3 regions of the Streptococcus taoyuanensis genome follow, and region 1 is predicted to be linked to each of the others. Evidence: predicted binding sites of a transcription regulator. Region 1 holds the regulator's gene; each other region holds the start of a gene.
The links. Region 1 encodes CtsR, which represses protease genes until heat stress. Its sites were predicted from a motif close to TTGGTCAAAAAAGGTCAAANA; they were not measured.
Positions count from the first base shown of each region.

Region 1 (6,500 bases):
ATATCTCTAACCTCAGCTTCAATGAAACCAGAACCAAAGCCATCCGTTTAAGAATGGTCCGTGATGAACATCTTAAAGGAATTGGAATCGTTGAATTGAGTGCCTATGCTCCAACAGAAGAGGCCCAGGCAACAACTGATGTCACGATCCAAGTGAATGGCAAAGACCTAGAAGGCTTTAAACCAGATGTGACAGATTATCATCTAGAGTATGAGGGAGAACGTCCAATCGTTTCAGCACAAGGCAAGAATGGAACAGCCGTTACGGTCGTGGATGCTAAAAGTGTCAATGCTCCAGTTCTTGTCAAGGTTGTCTCAGAAGATGGCAAGCTCGAAAAAGTATATCAACTTTCTCTCTCCGCAAAAGCACCTACAGGCTCAGCCATTCCTGAAGAAGGGGTCAAGAATCTGGTTCATACCAAACCAGAGTTGGTGATTGAGCCAGAAGAGATGGACTTTGAACGCTTAGAACGTCCAAATGCGGAACTTCCAAAAGGTGAGAAACGTGTGGTTCAAGAAGGCCAAAAAGGTCGCAAATTGCGCTTGGTGGAAGTTTCTCAAGAAAATGGTGTGGAAAGCCGGAAGGAACTGGATGCCTTTGTAGAACTAGATCCAGTGGCAGAAATTACAGAGGTAGGCACGAAAGAGGTACTTCCAGACACTCCACAACCAGAGCCACAACCAGAGCCACAGCCACAGCCGCAACCGCAGCCAGAACCACAACCGCTTCCGAACCCAGAGCGCCCTCATGTTTCAGAAGGACCAGTAGCTATCGCAACTCCTCAAGCATCTCTTGAGGTCAAAGCGGTGCGCCAGGAAGGGATAGATGCAGTAGTGAAGGAAGTCGAGAAAGAAACTCAAACACCAGCAGTTTCAGCTGCTCCAGTTTCCGAAGGTAGATTACCAAATACAGGAACGGAAGAAAGCGTCGCAAGCCTCGTTGCTGGAATCCTAGCGGCAGGCCTTGCTAGTGCTGTACTGGACGATCAGAAAAAAAGAGCCAAAAAGGCCAATTAAACAGCTAGAGAAACTAGCAAAAAGCGGTGAAAAGTTCACAGGTAAAAAGAAGGAGGATGGGGAAGCCCCACCCTCTTTACCTGGTGACATAAAGGAATAGAATATGGGAAAAAGATTAGTTGATCAGAGAAATCGATTTGGCATTCGTAAACTCTCAGTAGGCGTCTGCTCGGTAGTCGTAGCGACTTGTTTTTTAGGAGCTACTACCAGTTACGCAGAGGAACAAGCTGAGAATAGTGAACCACGTGAAGAACGGGTCGACACAAGCGATGTCGATCACCAAGGAAAGGAGGAGAAAACTGTGAACGAGCACCAAGAAGAATCAGAGCAGCCCTCAGCAACTACTAGCGAGAAAGAAAATCGCACAGCCAGTCAAGGGACAGAAGCCACTCAACCAGCCACTTCTCTAGATGAGGAGACTGAGATTGCGGATTACGGACCACTTCCAAGCAAGGCTCAGATGCAATACCACCGCGAAGAACTAGCAGCTTTCATCCACTTTGGGATGAATACTTACTACGATCGTGAGTGGGGAGATGGACAAGAAGATCCTTATTATTTCTATCCAGAGCATCTGGATACCGATCAATGGATCAAAACCCTGAAGGATGCTGGCTTTAAACGGACGATCATGGTCGTCAAGCACCACGATGGCTTCCTCTTGTACCCATCCAAATACACTGACCATACCATTGCCAAAAGTGGTTGGAAAGATGGAAAAGGCGATGTCCTAGCCGAGGTTTCTGCTTCTGCCAGCAAGTATGATATGGACATGGGGGTCTATCTCTCTCCTTGGGATGCTCACAGCCCGCTCTACCATGTGGATACAGAGGACAAATACAATGAATACTATCTCAACCAGCTTAAGGAAATCCTTGAAGATCCAAAATATGGGAACAAGGGTAAGTTCGTAGAAGTCTGGATGGATGGAGCGCGTGGCGATGGGGCTCAAAAAGTCACCTATACCTTTGACAAGTGGTTTGAAGCCATTCGCAAGGCCCAAGGGGATATTGCTATCTTCTCAGCTGAGCCGACCAATGTTCGTTGGATCGGAAATGAAAAGGGGGTTGCCGGAGATCCGGTTTGGCAAAAGGTCAATCCAGATAAGATTCGCAACAATCCATCCAATAGCTATCTCAATCACGGGGATCCGGAAGGGAAGCAATACTCAGTGGGAGAAGCCGATGTCTCTATTCGCTCCGGCTGGTTCTACCATGACAATCAAGAGCCTAAGTCCTTGCGCGAATTGATGGACATTTACTTCAAATCGGTCGGCCGTGGAACCCCGCTTCTGCTCAATATTCCACCCAATCAAGACGGAAAATTTGCGGATGCCGATGTGGCCCGTTTGAAAGAATTCCGTCAGACCTTGGACCAACTCTACAGTGTGAACTATGCGGCAGGAGCTTTGGTAGAAGCTGACTCGACACGACGCAATTCTCTCTACAAGGCCAGCCATTTGACAGATGGAGATGAAAAGACCAGTTGGGCTCCGGCTGATGATGCCAAGACCGGATCTTTTGTTCTCGATCTTGGAAAAGAACAGCATTTTGATGTGGTAGAGCTCAAAGAAACGATCGAGAAAGGCCAACGGATTTCTGGTTTCACCATTGATGTGGCTGTGAATGGCCAATGGGTTCCATATGGGGCTGGCTCAACCGTAGGATACCGCCGTTTGATCAAAGGGCAACCAGTTGATAGTCGCTATATCCGGGTGTCCATCACTGATGCCCAAGCCACTCCAATCTTGAACGGTGTCTCTGTCTATAAGACACCAGCCAGCATTGAAGAAACCGATGGCTATCCGCTTGGTTTGACTTATCATTCCGACCGGACTGCTGAGCGGGCCAATGGTCAGTGGAATGAAGAGGGAGAAGGCGTCCGAGGCACTTCTATGTGGACCAAGGAAAAGGGGGCTTCGGTGACCTATCAGTTTGAAGGCACCAAGGCCTATGTGGTCGCAACTGTCGACCCTGGTCATGGGGAAATGGATGTCTATGTCGATGGCCAAAAGCTAGCTACCGTCAATACCCAAAGCCCAAGCCGCAAACGCAGCCAAAAGGTCTATGAAACACCGGACTTGGCAGCAGGATCTCACACCTTGACCTTGGTCAATAGCAAGGGAGATGCGATCGCAACGGAAGGGATTTATGCCCTCAATAATCAAGAAAAGGGGCTCTTTGAGTTTGCTCAGCCAACCCTAGCTGTTAAGAAAGGCGACCCAGCGCAAGTCGTTGTCAAGAGAAAAGGTGGCTCTAAAGGAAGTGCCAGTCTCAAATTGATCACAGAACCAGGAACAGGGGTTCATGGCAAGGTCTACAAAGATACCAACGTCACCCTTGAGTTCGCAGATGGCGAGACAGAAAAAACAGTCCAAGTTCCAACCCTTGATTTTGCAGGAAAAGCGACCGACGTCTATGACTTTAAGGTCAAATTGCTCCATCCGGATCAAGGAAGCCTGGTCGGCTTTATTCCAGAACTGACAGTCCAAGTGATGAATGAAGACCAGTTGCCAGAAAATCGCAAAGAAGTGGATGATCAAGATCCAAAACTGCATTACAGTGAGGGTTGGCAGCACGAGACAGACAATCCAAACTTCTCAAATGGCACAGAATCTTGGTCTAGCTTTAACCAAGTGACCGATGAGGAAGGCAAGAAACATATTGAAGTGACCATTACCTTTAAGGGCACCGGCGTGGAGGTCCAAGGAGTGGTTGATCCAAGTCATGGGCTCTACAGCGTCACCCTGGATGGAAAAGAAATGGCCTTCGAAGAAGGTCGGGGCCATGATTATGAGATCGAAGGCGATCATTATTTCAGTGGCTACGGAGATCAACGCAAGCTCGACCAGAGTTTGGTCAATCTACAAGGCCTAGCAAAAGGCTACCACCAGCTACGCCTGCATCTGGATCCAGCCCTCAATGATCCTCAGTCATCTAGAGCCATCCAGGTGGACCGATTTGTCCTCTCAGGGAAAGATAGTCAGCTGCTCAGTCAAGAAGAGCTGCAACAGATCATCAGAGAAGGAGTAGAAAAGATCAAGGCTACTTCTCTCGATCGCTTGAAAGCAGACCTCAAACCGACGGTTCAAGGACAATTGACGGACTTGACTCAGTTGTTGGATCAAGAGCGACCAGATTTGGTTGCTGCAGCTAATCAAGTCGAAGCCCTTGAAACCATCTTAGAAGATGCTCACAATTATGAACCCCTGACGCAGACACGGCCAGAAGAAGGTATTCGGGATTTGATTCTTGAAAAGCCAGAACTTCTCATCGAAGCGGAGGAGATTCCATTTGAGAGTCAAACACGTGAGAACAAGGACTTGGCCAAGGGCGAAAGCCGGATCCTTCAAGCAGGAAAGGTCGGACGCCGGTTGAAATTGATCGAGGTTCGACAAGAAGAAGGCAAAGAAATTCGGACAGAAGTCGATGCCTTTGTCGAAGTGGAGGCCCAGGACCAGATCACAGAAGTCGGAACGAAGGAAGCGGAAAAAAGTCCGTTGATAGCTGATATGCCGACTCCAACCACTCCTGTCACCCCAAGTAAGGTGCAACCAGAAGTTATGACTCTTTCTCAAGCTGAAGACAAAAAAGAAAAAGGAAGACCTGTTCTCTTGCAACCGAAAACCCCAGAAGCAGTTTCTGTTTCGACTTTAGACCATCCGGAAAAAGAAGTGGTTAAAAGTCCTTCTCTACAATCGGAAGGAAAACTTCCTCAAACCGGTACAAAAGAAAGTGGATTGTTTGCTTGGTTAGGCCTTCTTGGTCTAGGATTCTTGGGCGGAGGCGCGAAATTTGCTCGTCGCAAAGAGTAGCCCCTTCTTCGCATAAGAGGTTAGTTCTCACTAGCCTCTTTTGTTTTGCCTTCTTAAGAGATTCCTATTTCCATGGAGTCTTTGCTTTATTTACAGCCGTAAAAATTGTATAATAGTCAAATAAGGTCAATGATGAGAAGGAACACTCCAAGGCCATTATTTATGGGCCAAGAACAGAGCATCCATCTAGAAAAAAACAAGCCAGAAAGGAGCATCATGGCAAATAAGAACACATCTGATAGCATTGAAGCTTATATCAAGGCCTTGCTAGCTCAAGCTGGCATGGCAGAGCTCAAAAGAAGTGAGTTAGCCGATGTCTTTCAGGTCGTACCCAGTCAGATTAATTATGTTATCAAGACTCGCTTTACCGAGAGCCGAGGCTATATTGTAGAGAGCAAGCGCGGTGGTGGGGGCTATATCCGTATTGGCAAGGTCCAGTTTTCAGATCACCATCAGATGCTCCAAGACTTGGCAGCCAATATTGGAGAGACCATCAGCCAGCAGGTCTTCAATGATATCCTCCAGATGCTCTATGAAGAAAAATTATTGACAAAACGTGAGACTCAGCTCTTGCTTGCGACAACCTCCGATGAGGTCCTAGGTCGAGATTCTCTCATCCTACGAGCAACGATGTTGAAAAAAATCATTCAACAAGTAGATAGAAAAGGAAATACCGACTAGATGAACTATTCAACAGCACTGTTAGAAAGTATAGAAGCGGCCCAAATACTAGCAGGCCACTATCAGGGGCATACCTTAGATACTTGGCATCTCCTGACGGCTATGGCCAATAATCCCTATAGCGTGGCAGGTTCTGTACTGAACGATTATCCTATGCAGATCGATGAGTTTCAGGATGCAGCGGAGCATATTACAGGCCAAGCTTTTCAAAGCGACAATCGGTATGAAATCTTCCCATTTTCTTATCGGATGGAAGCCATTATGAAACACGCAAGAGAGATTGCCCAGGTCCTTCATGCCAAGACCTTGGGAACAGAGCATGTGCTCCTCTCTCTTCTAGCAGACCGTGGGACCTTGGCGAGCCAAGTCATGGAGTTTGCCGGCTTTGCCTTTACAGAGCAAGACAAGGGAGTTCCTATTGCCTCCCTTCGCAAGAATTTAGAAGACAAAGCAGGCTGGGACAAGAATGATATCAAAGCCATCCGGAGTCTCTATCGGGCCCAAAACCCTAACCGACAAACCATGGGAAATATGATGGGCATGCCACCAAGCACCAGTGGAGGTCTTGAAGATTATACCCGTGATTTGACAGAAATGGCGCGTGCAGGCCAGCTCGAGCCTGTGATTGGTCGGGATGCAGAGATTTCACGCATGATCCAAATCCTCAGCCGCAAGACGAAGAACAATCCTGTATTGGTGGGAGAAGCAGGGGTCGGAAAAACCGCCCTTGCATTAGGTCTGGCCCAGCGTGTCGCTAGTGGCAATGTTCCAGCTGAAATCGCGCAAATGCGTGTTCTGGAATTGGATCTCATGAATGTCGTTGCTGGGACGCGCTTCCGTGGGGACTTCGAAGAACGGATGAACAATATCATCCAGGACATCGAAGAAGACGGTCACGTGATTCTCTTTATCGATGAACTGCATACCATTATGGGGTCAGGATCCGGCATTGATTCGACCTTAGACGCAGCCAATATTCTAAAACCAGC
Region 1 covers NZ_JARQVW010000007.1:30,790-37,289, reverse strand. Annotated here, with positions in the region: gene P5Y91_RS05920 (Ig-like domain-containing protein) at 1-1,016, shown strand, start outside; gene P5Y91_RS05915 (alpha-L-fucosidase) at 1,120-4,830, shown strand; gene P5Y91_RS05910 (CtsR family transcriptional regulator) at 5,047-5,511, shown strand; gene P5Y91_RS05905 (ATP-dependent Clp protease ATP-binding subunit) at 5,512-6,500, shown strand, end outside.

Region 2 (6,500 bases), on a different contig from region 1:
CGGATCTGTCAGCTCCTCTAACGAGCGATACTGGGCTTTCTTGAGGGGATCCACATTAGCAACAAAAGGAATCTTTTCCAAAATCTGTCCGCTATAATCAAAGGTATCATCCACAAAAAATGGTAGATTGTAATGGCGACAAAAGCCAAGGACTTCCCGATACACATCCTTGTCCAATTGTTCCTCATATACTAATTGCCCCTGGCGATAGGCCAATCCACCATTTAAACCAATCACGAGTTGCTGACTCAATGAGTCCCCTAAAAGGCCCAAGCAGTCCCGGTAAGAACGTGCAGAAGCAAAGGCAACTTCATGGCCAAATTCTTCTGCTCTCAATAAGACCTGTTTGATTTCATCATCGATTGTGACACCATCGAATGACAGGGTTCCATCTAAATCAAATACAAACTTCATCTTGTTCACACTTTCATTTTTTTAAGGCACGAACAGCTGCTTCGTAGGTCTGCTCCATCAGCATGGTGACGGTCATAGGCCCAACCCCTCCTGGTACCGGGGTAATATGACTGGCCAAAGGGGCAACGGAGTCAAAATCGACATCCCCACACAATTTGCCATTCTCATCGCGATTCATTCCGACGTCAATAACAACGGCGCCTTCTTTCACGAAGTCTGCTGTTACAAATTTCGCACGACCGATCGCAACAACCAAGATATCTGCTCTTCTAGCAATTTTAGGCAGATGATGGGTCCGGGAATGGGTCAAGGTTACCGTCGCATTTTTGGCGAGGAGCAACTGTGCCATTGGTTTTCCAACGATATTGGAACGACCAATCACGACTGCTCGCTTCCCTTCTAGATCAATCCCGTACTCTTTGAACATCTCCATGATCCCAGCGGGAGTTGAAGGCACCATGAGAGGATTCCCAGCCCACAAGCGTCCCATATTCAATGGATGAAAGCCATCCACATCTTTTGTCGGATCAATGGCTAAAAGGACTGCATCCGCATCGATATGCTTAGGCAGTGGCAACTGCACCAAAATCCCATGCCAAAGGGGATCTTGATTGTAGTGTTCGATCACTTCTAATAATTCAGCTTGGCTGATGCTTTCAGGAAGTCGTCTCACTTCACTCCGAAAGCCTGCCGCAATAGCAGAACGCTCTTTATTTCTTACATAGATTTTGCTAGCTGGATTATCTCCTACCACGATGACAACGAGGCCAGGCACAACTCCTGTCTCTTTTTTTAATCGTGCTGTTTTCTCCGCAATCTCACCCTGTAATTTTGTAGCGAGCGCCTTCCCATCAATGATTGTCGTCATATCAATTCTCTTTCTAGTCAAGTAATGAAAATAGTCCTCTCTATTATAGCAGATTTCAACTCTCAAACCTAACTGTTCCTATTTAGAATTTCTTATAGACGAAAACTATAGCCAGATGGACAAAAAATGAGCTTGAGACCACCCCAAACTCATCCACACAGCTGCTTAGTAAAGCAATTCATAAATTTCCATTGCAATTAAATCAATGCTATCAAATGTATAGGTTTCACGCGCTTCAACATCACGAAGTGTAAAGGTTGAACCCTCTTCTTCATTGTGGTTGTAGGCTACTTCAGCGACAACAACACCGTCACGTTCAAAATTACGTTTCAAGTTTCCACCGTCTTTTGTCATCGTCTCCAAACGGTTGATAATCCGTACTAAATGTGATTCCATTTTATTTCTCCTCTTTACTTTCTACTCTCCTATTTTATCATAAAAGAGAAAGCTCTTCCAATAAAAATTCACATTTTTCCATTGATTTGCTCTCTCCTTCACTCCTTAGCGACATTCCGTAGCAAATTCTTGCAAACTTCTAGAATACTGATATAATGAAAATATAAATCTTTGACTATTTTTGACCTTTTGAAAATAGGCTCGTCTCTTGATGGAAAACCATCAAAAACCTACTGTGAGGTATGTATATGCTTTGTCAAAATTGTAAAATAAATGAATCAACCATCCATTTATATACAAATGTAAATGGACGTCAGCAACAAGTAGACCTCTGTCAAAATTGCTATAAAATTATGAAAACAGACCCAAATAACAGCTTCTTGAAAGGCATGACCCAACGGAGCCAACTGACTGGAGATCCTTTTGAAGATTTCTTCAATAACCTTGGAAACTTCCAAAGTCCGCAAGAACCTCAAACCCCTCCAACTCAATCCGGAGGCAGTTATGGAGGTGGCGGCTACGGCCAAAACAATAACCGTGGTGGTGGTCAAGACCCTCGTCAAGCACGTCCTCAAAAGCCAAAAGGTCTTTTAGAAGAGTTCGGCATCAATGTCACAGAGATTGCCCGCAAAGGGGATATTGACCCTGTCATTGGCCGTGATGAGGAGATTATCCGTGTCATCGAAATTCTCAACCGTCGAACCAAGAACAATCCGGTTCTGATTGGGGAACCTGGTGTCGGAAAGACTGCCGTTGTGGAAGGCCTGGCTCAAAAAATCGTTGATGGCGACGTTCCCCATAAATTGCAAGGAAAAGAAGTCATCCGCCTAGACGTCGTGAGCCTAGTTCAAGGCACAGGCATCCGTGGTCAATTCGAAGAACGCATGCAAAAATTAATGGATGAAATTCGTCAACGCGAAGATGTTATTCTGTTCATCGACGAAATCCATGAAATTGTTGGCGCAGGATCAGCTGGTGAAGGCAATATGGACGCTGGAAATATCCTCAAACCAGCCTTGGCGCGCGGAGAACTCCAATTAGTTGGGGCTACTACCCTTAATGAATACCGTATCATTGAAAAAGATGCGGCCTTGGAACGTCGGATGCAGCCCGTTAAGGTCGATGAACCAACGGTTGAAGAAACCATCACCATCCTCAAGGGCATCCAGAAAAAATACGAAGACTACCACCACGTCCACTATACAGACGGGGCCATCGAAGCGGCAGCTATTCTTTCAAACCGTTACATCCAAGATCGCTTCCTGCCAGACAAGGCCATTGATCTGTTAGATGAAGCGGGGTCTAAGATGAACCTGACCCTAAACTTTGTGGATCCAAAAGTGATCGACCAGCGCTTGATTGAAGCGGAAAACCTCAAAGCTCAAGCGACACGCGAAGAAGACTTTGAAAAAGCAGCCTACTTCCGCGACCAAATCGCGAAATACAAGGAAATGCAAGGTCAACATGTCACTGATCAGGAAACCCCTGTCATCAGTGAAAAAACGATTGAACACATCGTTGAACAAAAGACCAATATTCCTGTTGGCGATTTGAAAGAAAAAGAACAGTCTCAATTGATCAATCTGGCTTCTGATTTGAAAGCCCATGTGATCGGTCAAGATGATGCTGTAGATAAAATTGCGAAAGCCATTCGACGCAATCGTGTCGGCCTAGGATCTCCTAACCGTCCGATCGGAAGCTTCCTCTTTGTCGGACCAACCGGTGTAGGGAAGACCGAGTTGTCTAAACAATTGGCGATCGAGCTCTTTGGCTCTGCAGACAATATGATCCGCTTTGATATGAGCGAATACATGGAAAAACATAGCGTAGCGAAACTAGTCGGAGCTCCTCCGGGCTATGTTGGCTACGATGAAGCTGGACAACTAACGGAAAAGGTCCGTCGCAATCCATACTCCCTCGTGTTGTTGGATGAAGTGGAAAAAGCCCATCCAGATGTCATGCACATGTTCTTGCAAGTTTTAGATGATGGCCGTTTGACAGATGGTCAAGGCCGTACCGTCAGCTTTAAAGATACCATTATCATCATGACCTCTAATGCTGGAACCGGCAAGGCTGAGGCCAATGTTGGTTTTGGAGCTGCTCGCGAGGGTCGCACCAACTCCGTACTTGGAGAACTCGGTAACTTCTTTAGCCCTGAATTCATGAACCGTTTTGATGGCATCATTGAATTTCAACCTCTATCAAAAGAAAACCTTCTTCAAATCGTTACCCTCATGCTTGATGAAGTCAATCAACGTCTCGCACAAAATGAGATTCATCTGGATGTGACAGAGAAGGTCAAAGAAAAATTGGTCGATCTGGGATACGATCCAAAAATGGGGGCCCGCCCACTTCGTCGTACCATCCAAGACCATATCGAAGATGCTATTACCGATTATTACCTGGAACATCCAAGTGAGAAACAACTCAAAGCAGTCATGACCAGCAATGGGAAGATCTCTATCAAGGCTGCTCACAAGCCAGTAGAACAGGCTTCAGAATCATTATAAGTAAATGTACATTCAGAGAGTGGGACAAAAATCGGTAATTCGTTAGAATTCGATTTCGTCGTCCCACCTCCGCACAGTTGAGTAGGGCTGTAAAAGCTGATGAAATCAGCGTAGTAGAGCCCACTCAACCACTGCGTCTTGCTCGACAATCCAAAAATAATTGAGAGGCTAGGACTTTTGTCCCAGTCTCTTTCTTTTTTTCCTCCAGATTTTTGCTAAAAAATATGTTATAATAATGAAAAAATAAGAAAAGAGAAAACCATGACCATTCCTAGTTTTGGTGATAAGAAACAAGACGTGACCTACGTCAATCGCTATGGTGTCTACGCTGTTATTCCCAATAAGGACCAGGATCAGATCATCCTCGTTCAAGCTCCTAATGGAGCCTGGTTCTTGCCCGGCGGGGAAATCGAGGCAGGTGAAGATCACTTGCAAGCTCTGAAACGGGAACTGATCGAAGAATTAGGTTTTACCGCTGTTTTAGGACAATACTATGGCCAAGCAGATGAGTATTTCTATTCCAGTCATCGCGACACCTACTACTACAATCCTGCCTATATTTATGAAGTAGTGGATTATACAGAGGCTCAAAAACCACTGGAAGATTTTAACAATCTTGCTTGGTTTCCTGTAGATGAAGCCATTGAAAAACTCAAACGTGGCAGTCACAAATGGGGCATTGAACAGTGGAAAAATACCCACAAAAAATAAAGGGATTCTTTCACAAAAAATAAAAAAGTGCTATAATAAATGAAGATAGAGGTTAGGAGGAACTCATATGAAGCTCATTAATACCACAAATAGTCATGCTGCACTGGTCAAAAGCCAACTTGCCAGCACTGACGCCTTGCTTGTCGAGGTTTATTCCGCGGGCAATACTGATGTCGTTTTTACACAGGCCCCAACCCACTATGAATTATTGATCAGTAACAAACACCGAGCTATTCGTGAAACTGAAGTAGAAAAAATTCGTGAGTTCTTTTTAAAACGTAAGATTGATCTTCAAATCATTGACCAATCCGCTATTAAAACCCTCTACTCCGATAAACTAATTGAAATTTCCTTTCCAATTACAAAGTAAGGCCAATTTGCCTTACTTTTTTTATTTCCTTAATGCATGAATTTATAGACCATTCTAGCTATTAAAAAAGAAGTTCCTTTATGGAACTTCTTTTAATGGCTTTTATTTAGCTTCAAATCCTACTGCGACTGCGTCCGCAAAGTTCTCTTCAACGATGCTTGCACAGTGATCACAGATGGTTGCGTGGTAGTGGCGTTCAGTCGTTGTTGGATCGATGCGACGGCAACGGTCACAAACTTCACCAGCTGCACGTTCAACCGTGAAGGCTACATCTTCAAAGGCCACTGCACCTTCTGGAGCTGAGCCTTCTGCGATGGTCAATTCAGAAACAATCAAGAGTTGAGCAACATTGCTATCAACAGCTCCAAGAAGTGTTTTCACAACTTCATTTGGATAAACAGTCAAGTGAGCTTCAAGTGATTTACCAATCACTTTTTCATTCCGCGCTTCTTCCAAGGCTTTTTGAGCTTGACCACGGAAGTCCATGAAGGCTGACCAAGTATCCAAGATTTCTTCTTGGTTGGCAAACGTTTCTGCTTCTGGCAATTCTGACAATTGAACGAAGTCTTCTGCTTCAAACTCAAGATAGGACCAGATTTCTTCAGCAGTGTGAGGAAGAATTGGCGTCAAGAGTTTCGTGATTTTCACAAGGATATCATAGAAGACTGTTTGCATTTGACGGCGTTCGAGGGATTTAGCTCCTTCGATGTAAACAACATCCTTGGCAAAATCCAAGTAGAAGGCTGACAAGTCAACGTTGATAAAGTTAACAAGCGCCTTGTAGATCGTCAAGAACTCAAAGTTTTCATAAGCATCACGAATGGTCTTGACAAGCTGGTTAAAGCGAATGGTCATGTACTTGTCCACTGAACGAAGCTCGTCGTAAGCAACTGCATCCTCAGCTGGGTTAAAGTCAGAAGTATTGGCAATCAAGAAACGAAGAGTATTCCGGATCTTACGGTAAGTCTCAGACACTTGGCTCAAGATATCCATTGAGATACGCACGTCATTACTTGAGTCTACACTGGTTACCCAGAGACGCAAGATTTCAGCACCAAATTGCTTTTCAACATCACTTGGAGCAATGGTATTTCCAAGAGATTTAGACATCTTCTCACCTTTACCATCCAAGGCAAAACCTTGAGACAAGATTTGTTTGTATGGTGCGACACCATGGTTCGCCACAGATGTGATAAGAGATGAGTTGAACCAACCACGGTATTGGTCTGAA
Region 2 covers NZ_JARQVW010000002.1:29,133-35,632, reverse strand. Annotated here, with positions in the region: gene P5Y91_RS02050 (HAD-IIB family hydrolase) at 1-414, opposite strand, end outside; gene P5Y91_RS02045 (bifunctional methylenetetrahydrofolate dehydrogenase/methenyltetrahydrofolate cyclohydrolase) at 428-1,282, opposite strand; gene P5Y91_RS02040 (DUF1797 family protein) at 1,448-1,678, opposite strand; gene P5Y91_RS02035 (ATP-dependent Clp protease ATP-binding subunit) at 1,927-4,188, shown strand; gene P5Y91_RS02030 (NUDIX hydrolase) at 4,450-4,899, shown strand; gene P5Y91_RS02025 (DUF1827 family protein) at 4,967-5,269, shown strand; gene ileS (isoleucine--tRNA ligase) at 5,372-6,500, opposite strand, start outside.
Region 2: the regulator CtsR is predicted to act here: its motif matches at 1,847-1,867, upstream of P5Y91_RS02035 (ATP-dependent Clp protease ATP-binding subunit).

Region 3 (6,500 bases), on a different contig from region 1:
ATCTAGATAGTCTCTTGGAGAGTGAAAGCTTGGCCTTTATGGGAACCAATGTCATCTCCGGACGGGCGACAGCCTTGGTCTTGGTCGTGGGGGATGAAACCATGATGGGCGCTATTGAGCAAACCATCAACACCTATGACGAACCAACCTCATTTGAGAGAGAAATGAATACCATCTCTTGGCTTTTGATTCGGCTCATGTTAGTGATGGTGCCCGTTGTCTTTGTGATCAATGGCCTCACAGATGGTGACTGGTTAGAAGCGGGTGTCTTTGCCCTCAGCGTTGGGGTTGGTTTGACTCCGGAAATGTTGCCGATGATTATTACAGCGAGTCTTGCTAAGGGCTCCATCATCATGGCCAAGGAAAAAGTCGTTATCAAAAAACTCAATGCCATCCAAGACCTTGGGGCTATTGATATTTTGTGTACAGATAAGACAGGTACCTTGACCCAAGATGAAATCGTTTTGGAGTATCCACTTGATATCCATGGCGAATTGGATCTATCAGTTCTTCGTCGGGCTTACTTGAATTCCTATTTCCAAACCGGGCTAAAAAATTTGATGGACCGAGCGATTATCAATCGGACCCAGAAAGAAGCCAAGAAACATGAGATTGTTCGCGATCTGGATCAAACCTTCCATAAGATTGATGAATTGCCCTTTGATTTTGAACGTCGTCGCATGAGTGTCATTGTCAAAGACGAAGACGGTGTGGTCAGCATGGTGACCAAGGGTGCCTTGGAAGAAATGCTTTCTGTATCGACTTATGTTGAGTACAAGGGAGAGATTAAACGCCTGACAGATGAAGTCCGTCAAGAGGTCCTCGCTGAAGTTGCTCAATTAAATGAACAAGGTCTTCGTGTTTTAGGCGTCAGCTACAAAACCGACTTGGACGAAAATGACATCTTTAGTGTTGAAGATGAACGAGACATGATCCTAACTGGTTACCTTGCCTTTCTTGATCCACCAAAACCTTCTGCAGCTCCAGCAATCAAAGCTCTTGCAGAATATGGGGTAACCACCAAGATCTTAACTGGGGACAATGAAAAGGTCACCCAAGCTGTCTGTGAAAAAGTAGGACTAGATGTAGAGCGGATTCTTTTGGGAAGCGAAATCGATACGATGACTGACCAAGAGTTAGCACAAGTTGTGGAAACAACAACGGTTTTTGCCAAATTATCACCAGATCAAAAAGCGCGGATCATCCTCTGCCTCAAGAACAATGGCCACAAGGTGGGTTACATGGGAGATGGGATCAACGATGCTCCATCCATGAAGGTCTCAGACGTTGGGATCTCTGTGGATACTGCTGTTGATATCGCCAAAGAAACGGCAGATGTCATCCTTCTGGATAAGGACTTGATGGTCCTTGAAAAAGGTTTGGTTGAAGGCCGCAAGGTCTATGCCAATATGACCAAGTACATCAAGATGACGGTCTCTTCTAACTTCGGGAACATCTTCTCTCTGCTCTTTGCAAGCATCTTTTTGCCTTTCCTTCCAATGGCTCCTGTTCATTTGATTGTGCTCAATCTTATCTATGATCTTTCTTGTATCGCCCTTCCTTTTGACAATGTCGACAAGGAATTCCTCAAGAAACCTCGTATCTGGGAAGCAAACTCCATCATGCGTTTTATGGCCTGGATTGGTCCAATTTCATCAGTATTTGATATTATTACCTACATGCTTCTTTACTTCCTTGTTGTTCCTATGATTTTAGGTCATGGCTACAACCATGGAGCAGCAGATGCAGCAGCCTTTATCATGGTGTTCCAAACCGGATGGTTTATCGAATCTATGTGGTCTCAAACCATGGTTATTCATATGTTGCGTTCACCAAAACTGCCATTTATCCAAAGTCGTCCAGCCTTCTCAGTCGTGGTGACGACCCTAGCAGCAGCCTTCTTTGTAACCTCCCTTCCATATAGTCCTTTGGCTTCTATCTTGAAGTTGAGCCAACTAAATGGATTGTACTTTGTTCTATTGTTTGCCATTATCGTCCTCTATATGCTGAGTGTGACGGTTGTCAAACGTATCTATATTAAGAAATACAAAGAATGGTTGTAATTGATTGATAGAAAGAGTGAGTCCGAACTTAAAAAATTAAGTGTAAGGGCTCTCTTTTTTTTGTAAAATTTGGTATAATAAGAAGAATGTAAAGTTGGAAATGAAGATTTCCATGTGCTGTGAGTATCAAAGAGGGACTGAAAGAAAGAGCAGAGCTTGACTCCACTTTTATCATAGCTCTTTTTTGAATAACAGCTTAGAAAGAAGGATCTCAAAATGGGAAAATTAGAAGTTATTACACATCCACTGATTCAACACAAATTGTCTATTCTTCGTCGTACAGATACCTCTACGAAGGCCTTTCGTGAATTGGTAGATGAAATTGCTATGTTGATGGGCTACGAAGTGTTGCGTGAATTGCCTCTTGAGGATGTTGAAATTGAAACTCCTATTACCAAAACCGTTCAAAAACAAATCGCAGGTAAGAAATTGGCTATTGTCCCAATTCTTCGTGCAGGGATTGGGATGGTTGATGGTCTCTTGAGTTTGGTACCAGCTGCTAAGGTTGGCCATATCGGGATGTACCGTGATGAAGAAACCTTGAAACCAGTTGAATACTTGGTGAAATTGCCAGAAGATATTGATCAACGTCGTATCTTTGTAGTAGACCCGATGCTTGCTACGGGTGGATCCGCTATTCTAGCGATTGATTCCTTAAAAAAACGTGGCGCTAGCCATATTAAATTTGTCTGCCTTGTATCAGCGCCAGAAGGGGTGAAAGCTCTTCAAGAAGCTCACCCAGATGTTGATATCTTTACAGCAGCCCTCGATGATCATTTGAATGAACATGGCTACATTGTTCCTGGTCTTGGAGATGCGGGTGACCGTTTATTCGGTACCAAATAAGAAACCATTTATGATTCGTCCGAAAGGTGCTTAAGATTTGACCTTTTTTGACCATTGGTTTATAATAGCACATATACTTTGAACCTCACGAATCGTGAGAATGAATGGATACTAAAGGAGAAGAATAGATGATTCCAGTAGTTATTGAACAAACCAGTCGTGGAGAACGTTCTTACGATATTTATTCCCGTCTGTTGAAAGATCGAATTATCATGGTAACAGGACCAGTTGAGGACCAAATGGCTAACTCCATTATCGCTCAATTGCTCTTCTTGGATGCCCAAGATAATACAAAAGATATCTATATGTATATCAATACCCCAGGTGGCTCTGTCTCAGCAGGTCTTGCCATTGTAGATACTATGAACTTTATCAAGTCAGATGTCCAAACCATTGTCATGGGGATGGCAGCTTCTATGGGAACTATTATCGCTTCAAGCGGTGCGAAGGGCAAACGCTTCATGTTGCCAAATGCCGAGTACATGATTCACCAACCAATGGGTGGTACTGGTGGTGGTACCCAACAAACCGATATGGCCATTGCAGCAGAACACTTGCTCAAAACACGGAATAACTTGGAAAAAATCCTTGCGGAAAATTCAGGTCAACCGATCGAAAAAGTGCATGCTGATGCTGAACGTGACAATTGGATGAGCGCACAAGAAACACTTGAATATGGCTTTATTGATGAAATCATGGCCAATAATAAATTGGGCTAAACCATTCTATGGGAAGGTCTGTCAAGAGGCTGGGACAAAAGTCCTAGCCTCTCAATTATTTTTGGATTGTCGAGCAAAACGCAGTGGTTGAGTGGGCTCTACTACGCTGATTTCATCAGCTTTTACAGCCCTACTCAACTGTGCGGAGGTGGGACGACGAAATCGAATTCTAACGAATTATCGATTTCTGTCCCACTCTCTTTTTTGCTCTCATAAAAGAGTAGTTCTTTTTCTTGAAATTTGATATACTAGTAACAGAACGAGAAAGGGATTGACCATGTTTGAGAAACAAGAAAGAACAGGCTTAATTGTTAAATTGTATTACAATCGAGACGGGAAAAAATTACAATCTGTCGGAGATGTCTTGTACCATTCTAAGAAATGCCGTTATGTCCAATTGTATGTGGACAGTGACAAGGCGGATCAAGTCATGGAAGACTTAAAGAAAGAACGTTATGTCAAAAAAGTCTTGCCTTGCCATCTCAAAGATTTAGATACAGATTTTGTGGGGAGTTTGCAACGATTGGAGACCCTATCTGTGGTCACAGAAGGTTAGAAAACGCAATCATTTGATGGATTGCGTTTTTTTTATTGACAATTGTCAGATAATTCGGTATATTCTTAATGTATTTAATTTAAGATTCATTTAAGGAGATCATTACAAATGAAGAAAAAATTTGCTCTTTCATTTTTAACCATTGCAAGTGTCGCTCTTCTTGCTGCTTGTGGTGAAGTTTCTACTTCAGGTTCAAACACAACTGGTAACGAAATCGGCAAAGAACTAAAAGTCGGTTTTAACTTTGAAAAAACTGGTGAAGTAGCAGCCTACGGTAGCGCTGAACAAAAAGGTGCTCAATTAGCCGTTGATGAAATCAACGCTAAGGGTGGAGCTGACGGTAAGAAGATCGTTGTCACAGATAAAGATAACAAATCTGAAACAGCTGAAGCAGCTACTATTACAACAAACCTTGTGACCCAATCAAAAGTGAACGCTCTTGTAGGACCTGCAACTTCAGGGGCTACTGCAGCAGCCGTTGCCAATGCTGGTAAAGCAGGTGTGCCATTGGTTACACCATCTGCAACTCAAGATGATTTGACAAAAGGTCAAGATTACCTTTTCCGTGCAACCTTCATCGATAGCTTCCAAGGAAAAATCATTGCTAAATACACAACGGATAACTTGAAAGCGAAGAAAGTCGTTCTTTACTACGATAACTCATCTGACTATGCTAAAGGGATTGCTGAAGCCTTCAAGAAATCTTACAAAGGTGAAATCGTAGCAACAGAAACATTCCAATCTAAGGATACAGACTTCCAAGCTGCCCTTACAAAAATCAAAGATAAAGACTTCGATGCGATTGTTCTTCCAGGTTACTACACTGAAACTGGTAAGATCGTAAACCAAGCGCGTGGTATGGGAATCAAACAACCAATCATTGGTGGTGATGGATTTAGCGATGCTAAATTCGTTGAACAAGCAACGCCTGCTGCAGCTACAGACATCTACTACGTAGCTGGATTCTCTACTGAAGGTGAAATGACTGATAAAGCCAAGAAATTCGTAGAAGCCTACAAAGCGAAATACAACGAAGAACCTTCAATGTTTGCAGCTTTGGCTTACGATTCAGTTTACATGGTTGCTGAAGCATCTAAAGGTGCTAAGAACTCTGTTGAATTGAAAGACAACCTTGCCAAGTTGAAAGACTTGGAAGGTGTAACTGGTACAATGTCAATCGACAAGAACCACAATCCGGTTAAATCAGCTCTGATGATTGGCTTGAATGAAGGTAAAGTTAAATCTGTTGAGTCTGTTAAACCTTAATTATCATTTGTTGTTTGTACAAGAGGCTGGGAGAATGAAAATTCCTGGCCTCGCTCTTTATTGTTAGAAAGGATGGTTCAAATGCTCCAGCAATTAGTGAACGGTCTAATCTTGGGAAGTGTTTATGCGCTCTTGGCCCTTGGTTATACCATGGTGTATGGAATTATCAAATTGATCAACTTTGCCCATGGGGATATCTACATGGTAGGTGCCTTTATGGGATATTTCTTATTGAACTCATTGAAAGTGAACTTCTTTGTAGCCTTGCTTCTAGCTATGGTTGGAACAGCTATTTTAGGAGTTGTGATTGAATACCTGGCTTATCGTCCGCTTCGTCATTCGACTCGGATTGCAGCCTTGATCACAGCCATCGGGGTTTCCTTCTTGCTTGAATATGGGATGGTCTTCTTTGTAGGGGCCAATACCCGTTCCTTCCCGCAAGTCATTGAAACTGTTCGTTACAACTTTGGTCCCATTTCAATCTCCAACATTCAGTTGATGATCTTGGGAGTGTCTATTTTCTTGATGGTCGCTCTTCAATTTATTATCCAAAAGACAAAGATGGGGAAAGCTATGCGTGCCGTTTCTGTCGATAGTGATGCTGCTCAATTGATGGGGATTAACGTAAACCGGACCATCAGCTTTACCTTTGCTTTAGGATCAGCCTTGGCAGGTGCTGGTGGTGTTTTGATCGGTTTGTATTACAACTCGATCGAGCCTTTGATGGGGATGACACCAGGGATCAAAGCCTTTGTCGCAGCCGTTCTTGGAGGAATCGGAATCATTCCAGGTGCTGCCCTAGGTGGATTTGTCATCGGTTTGTTGGAAACCTTCGCTACAGCGATCGGTCTTTCAGACTTCCGTGATGCCATTGTGTATGCCATCTTGATTGTGATCTTGCTCATCCGTCCAGCAGGTATCCTCGGTAAAAATGTGAAAGAGAAGGTGTAAGCCATGAAACAAAATTTAAAAGTGAATTTAGTCTGGCTTGGTCTTTTGGTCGCAGGTTTTGCCTTGATCCAAGTCTTGGTTGCAGCGGGTGTGCTCAAC
Region 3 covers NZ_JARQVW010000003.1:125,534-132,033, forward strand. Annotated here, with positions in the region: gene mgtA (magnesium-translocating P-type ATPase) at 1-2,063, shown strand, start outside; gene upp (uracil phosphoribosyltransferase) at 2,280-2,909, shown strand; gene P5Y91_RS04060 (ATP-dependent Clp protease proteolytic subunit) at 3,038-3,628, shown strand; gene P5Y91_RS04065 (DUF2129 domain-containing protein) at 3,906-4,184, shown strand; gene P5Y91_RS04070 (ABC transporter substrate-binding protein) at 4,293-5,450, shown strand; gene P5Y91_RS04075 (branched-chain amino acid ABC transporter permease) at 5,532-6,401, shown strand; gene P5Y91_RS04080 (branched-chain amino acid ABC transporter permease) at 6,405-6,500, shown strand, end outside.
Region 3: the regulator CtsR is predicted to act here: its motif matches at 2,944-2,964, upstream of P5Y91_RS04060 (ATP-dependent Clp protease proteolytic subunit).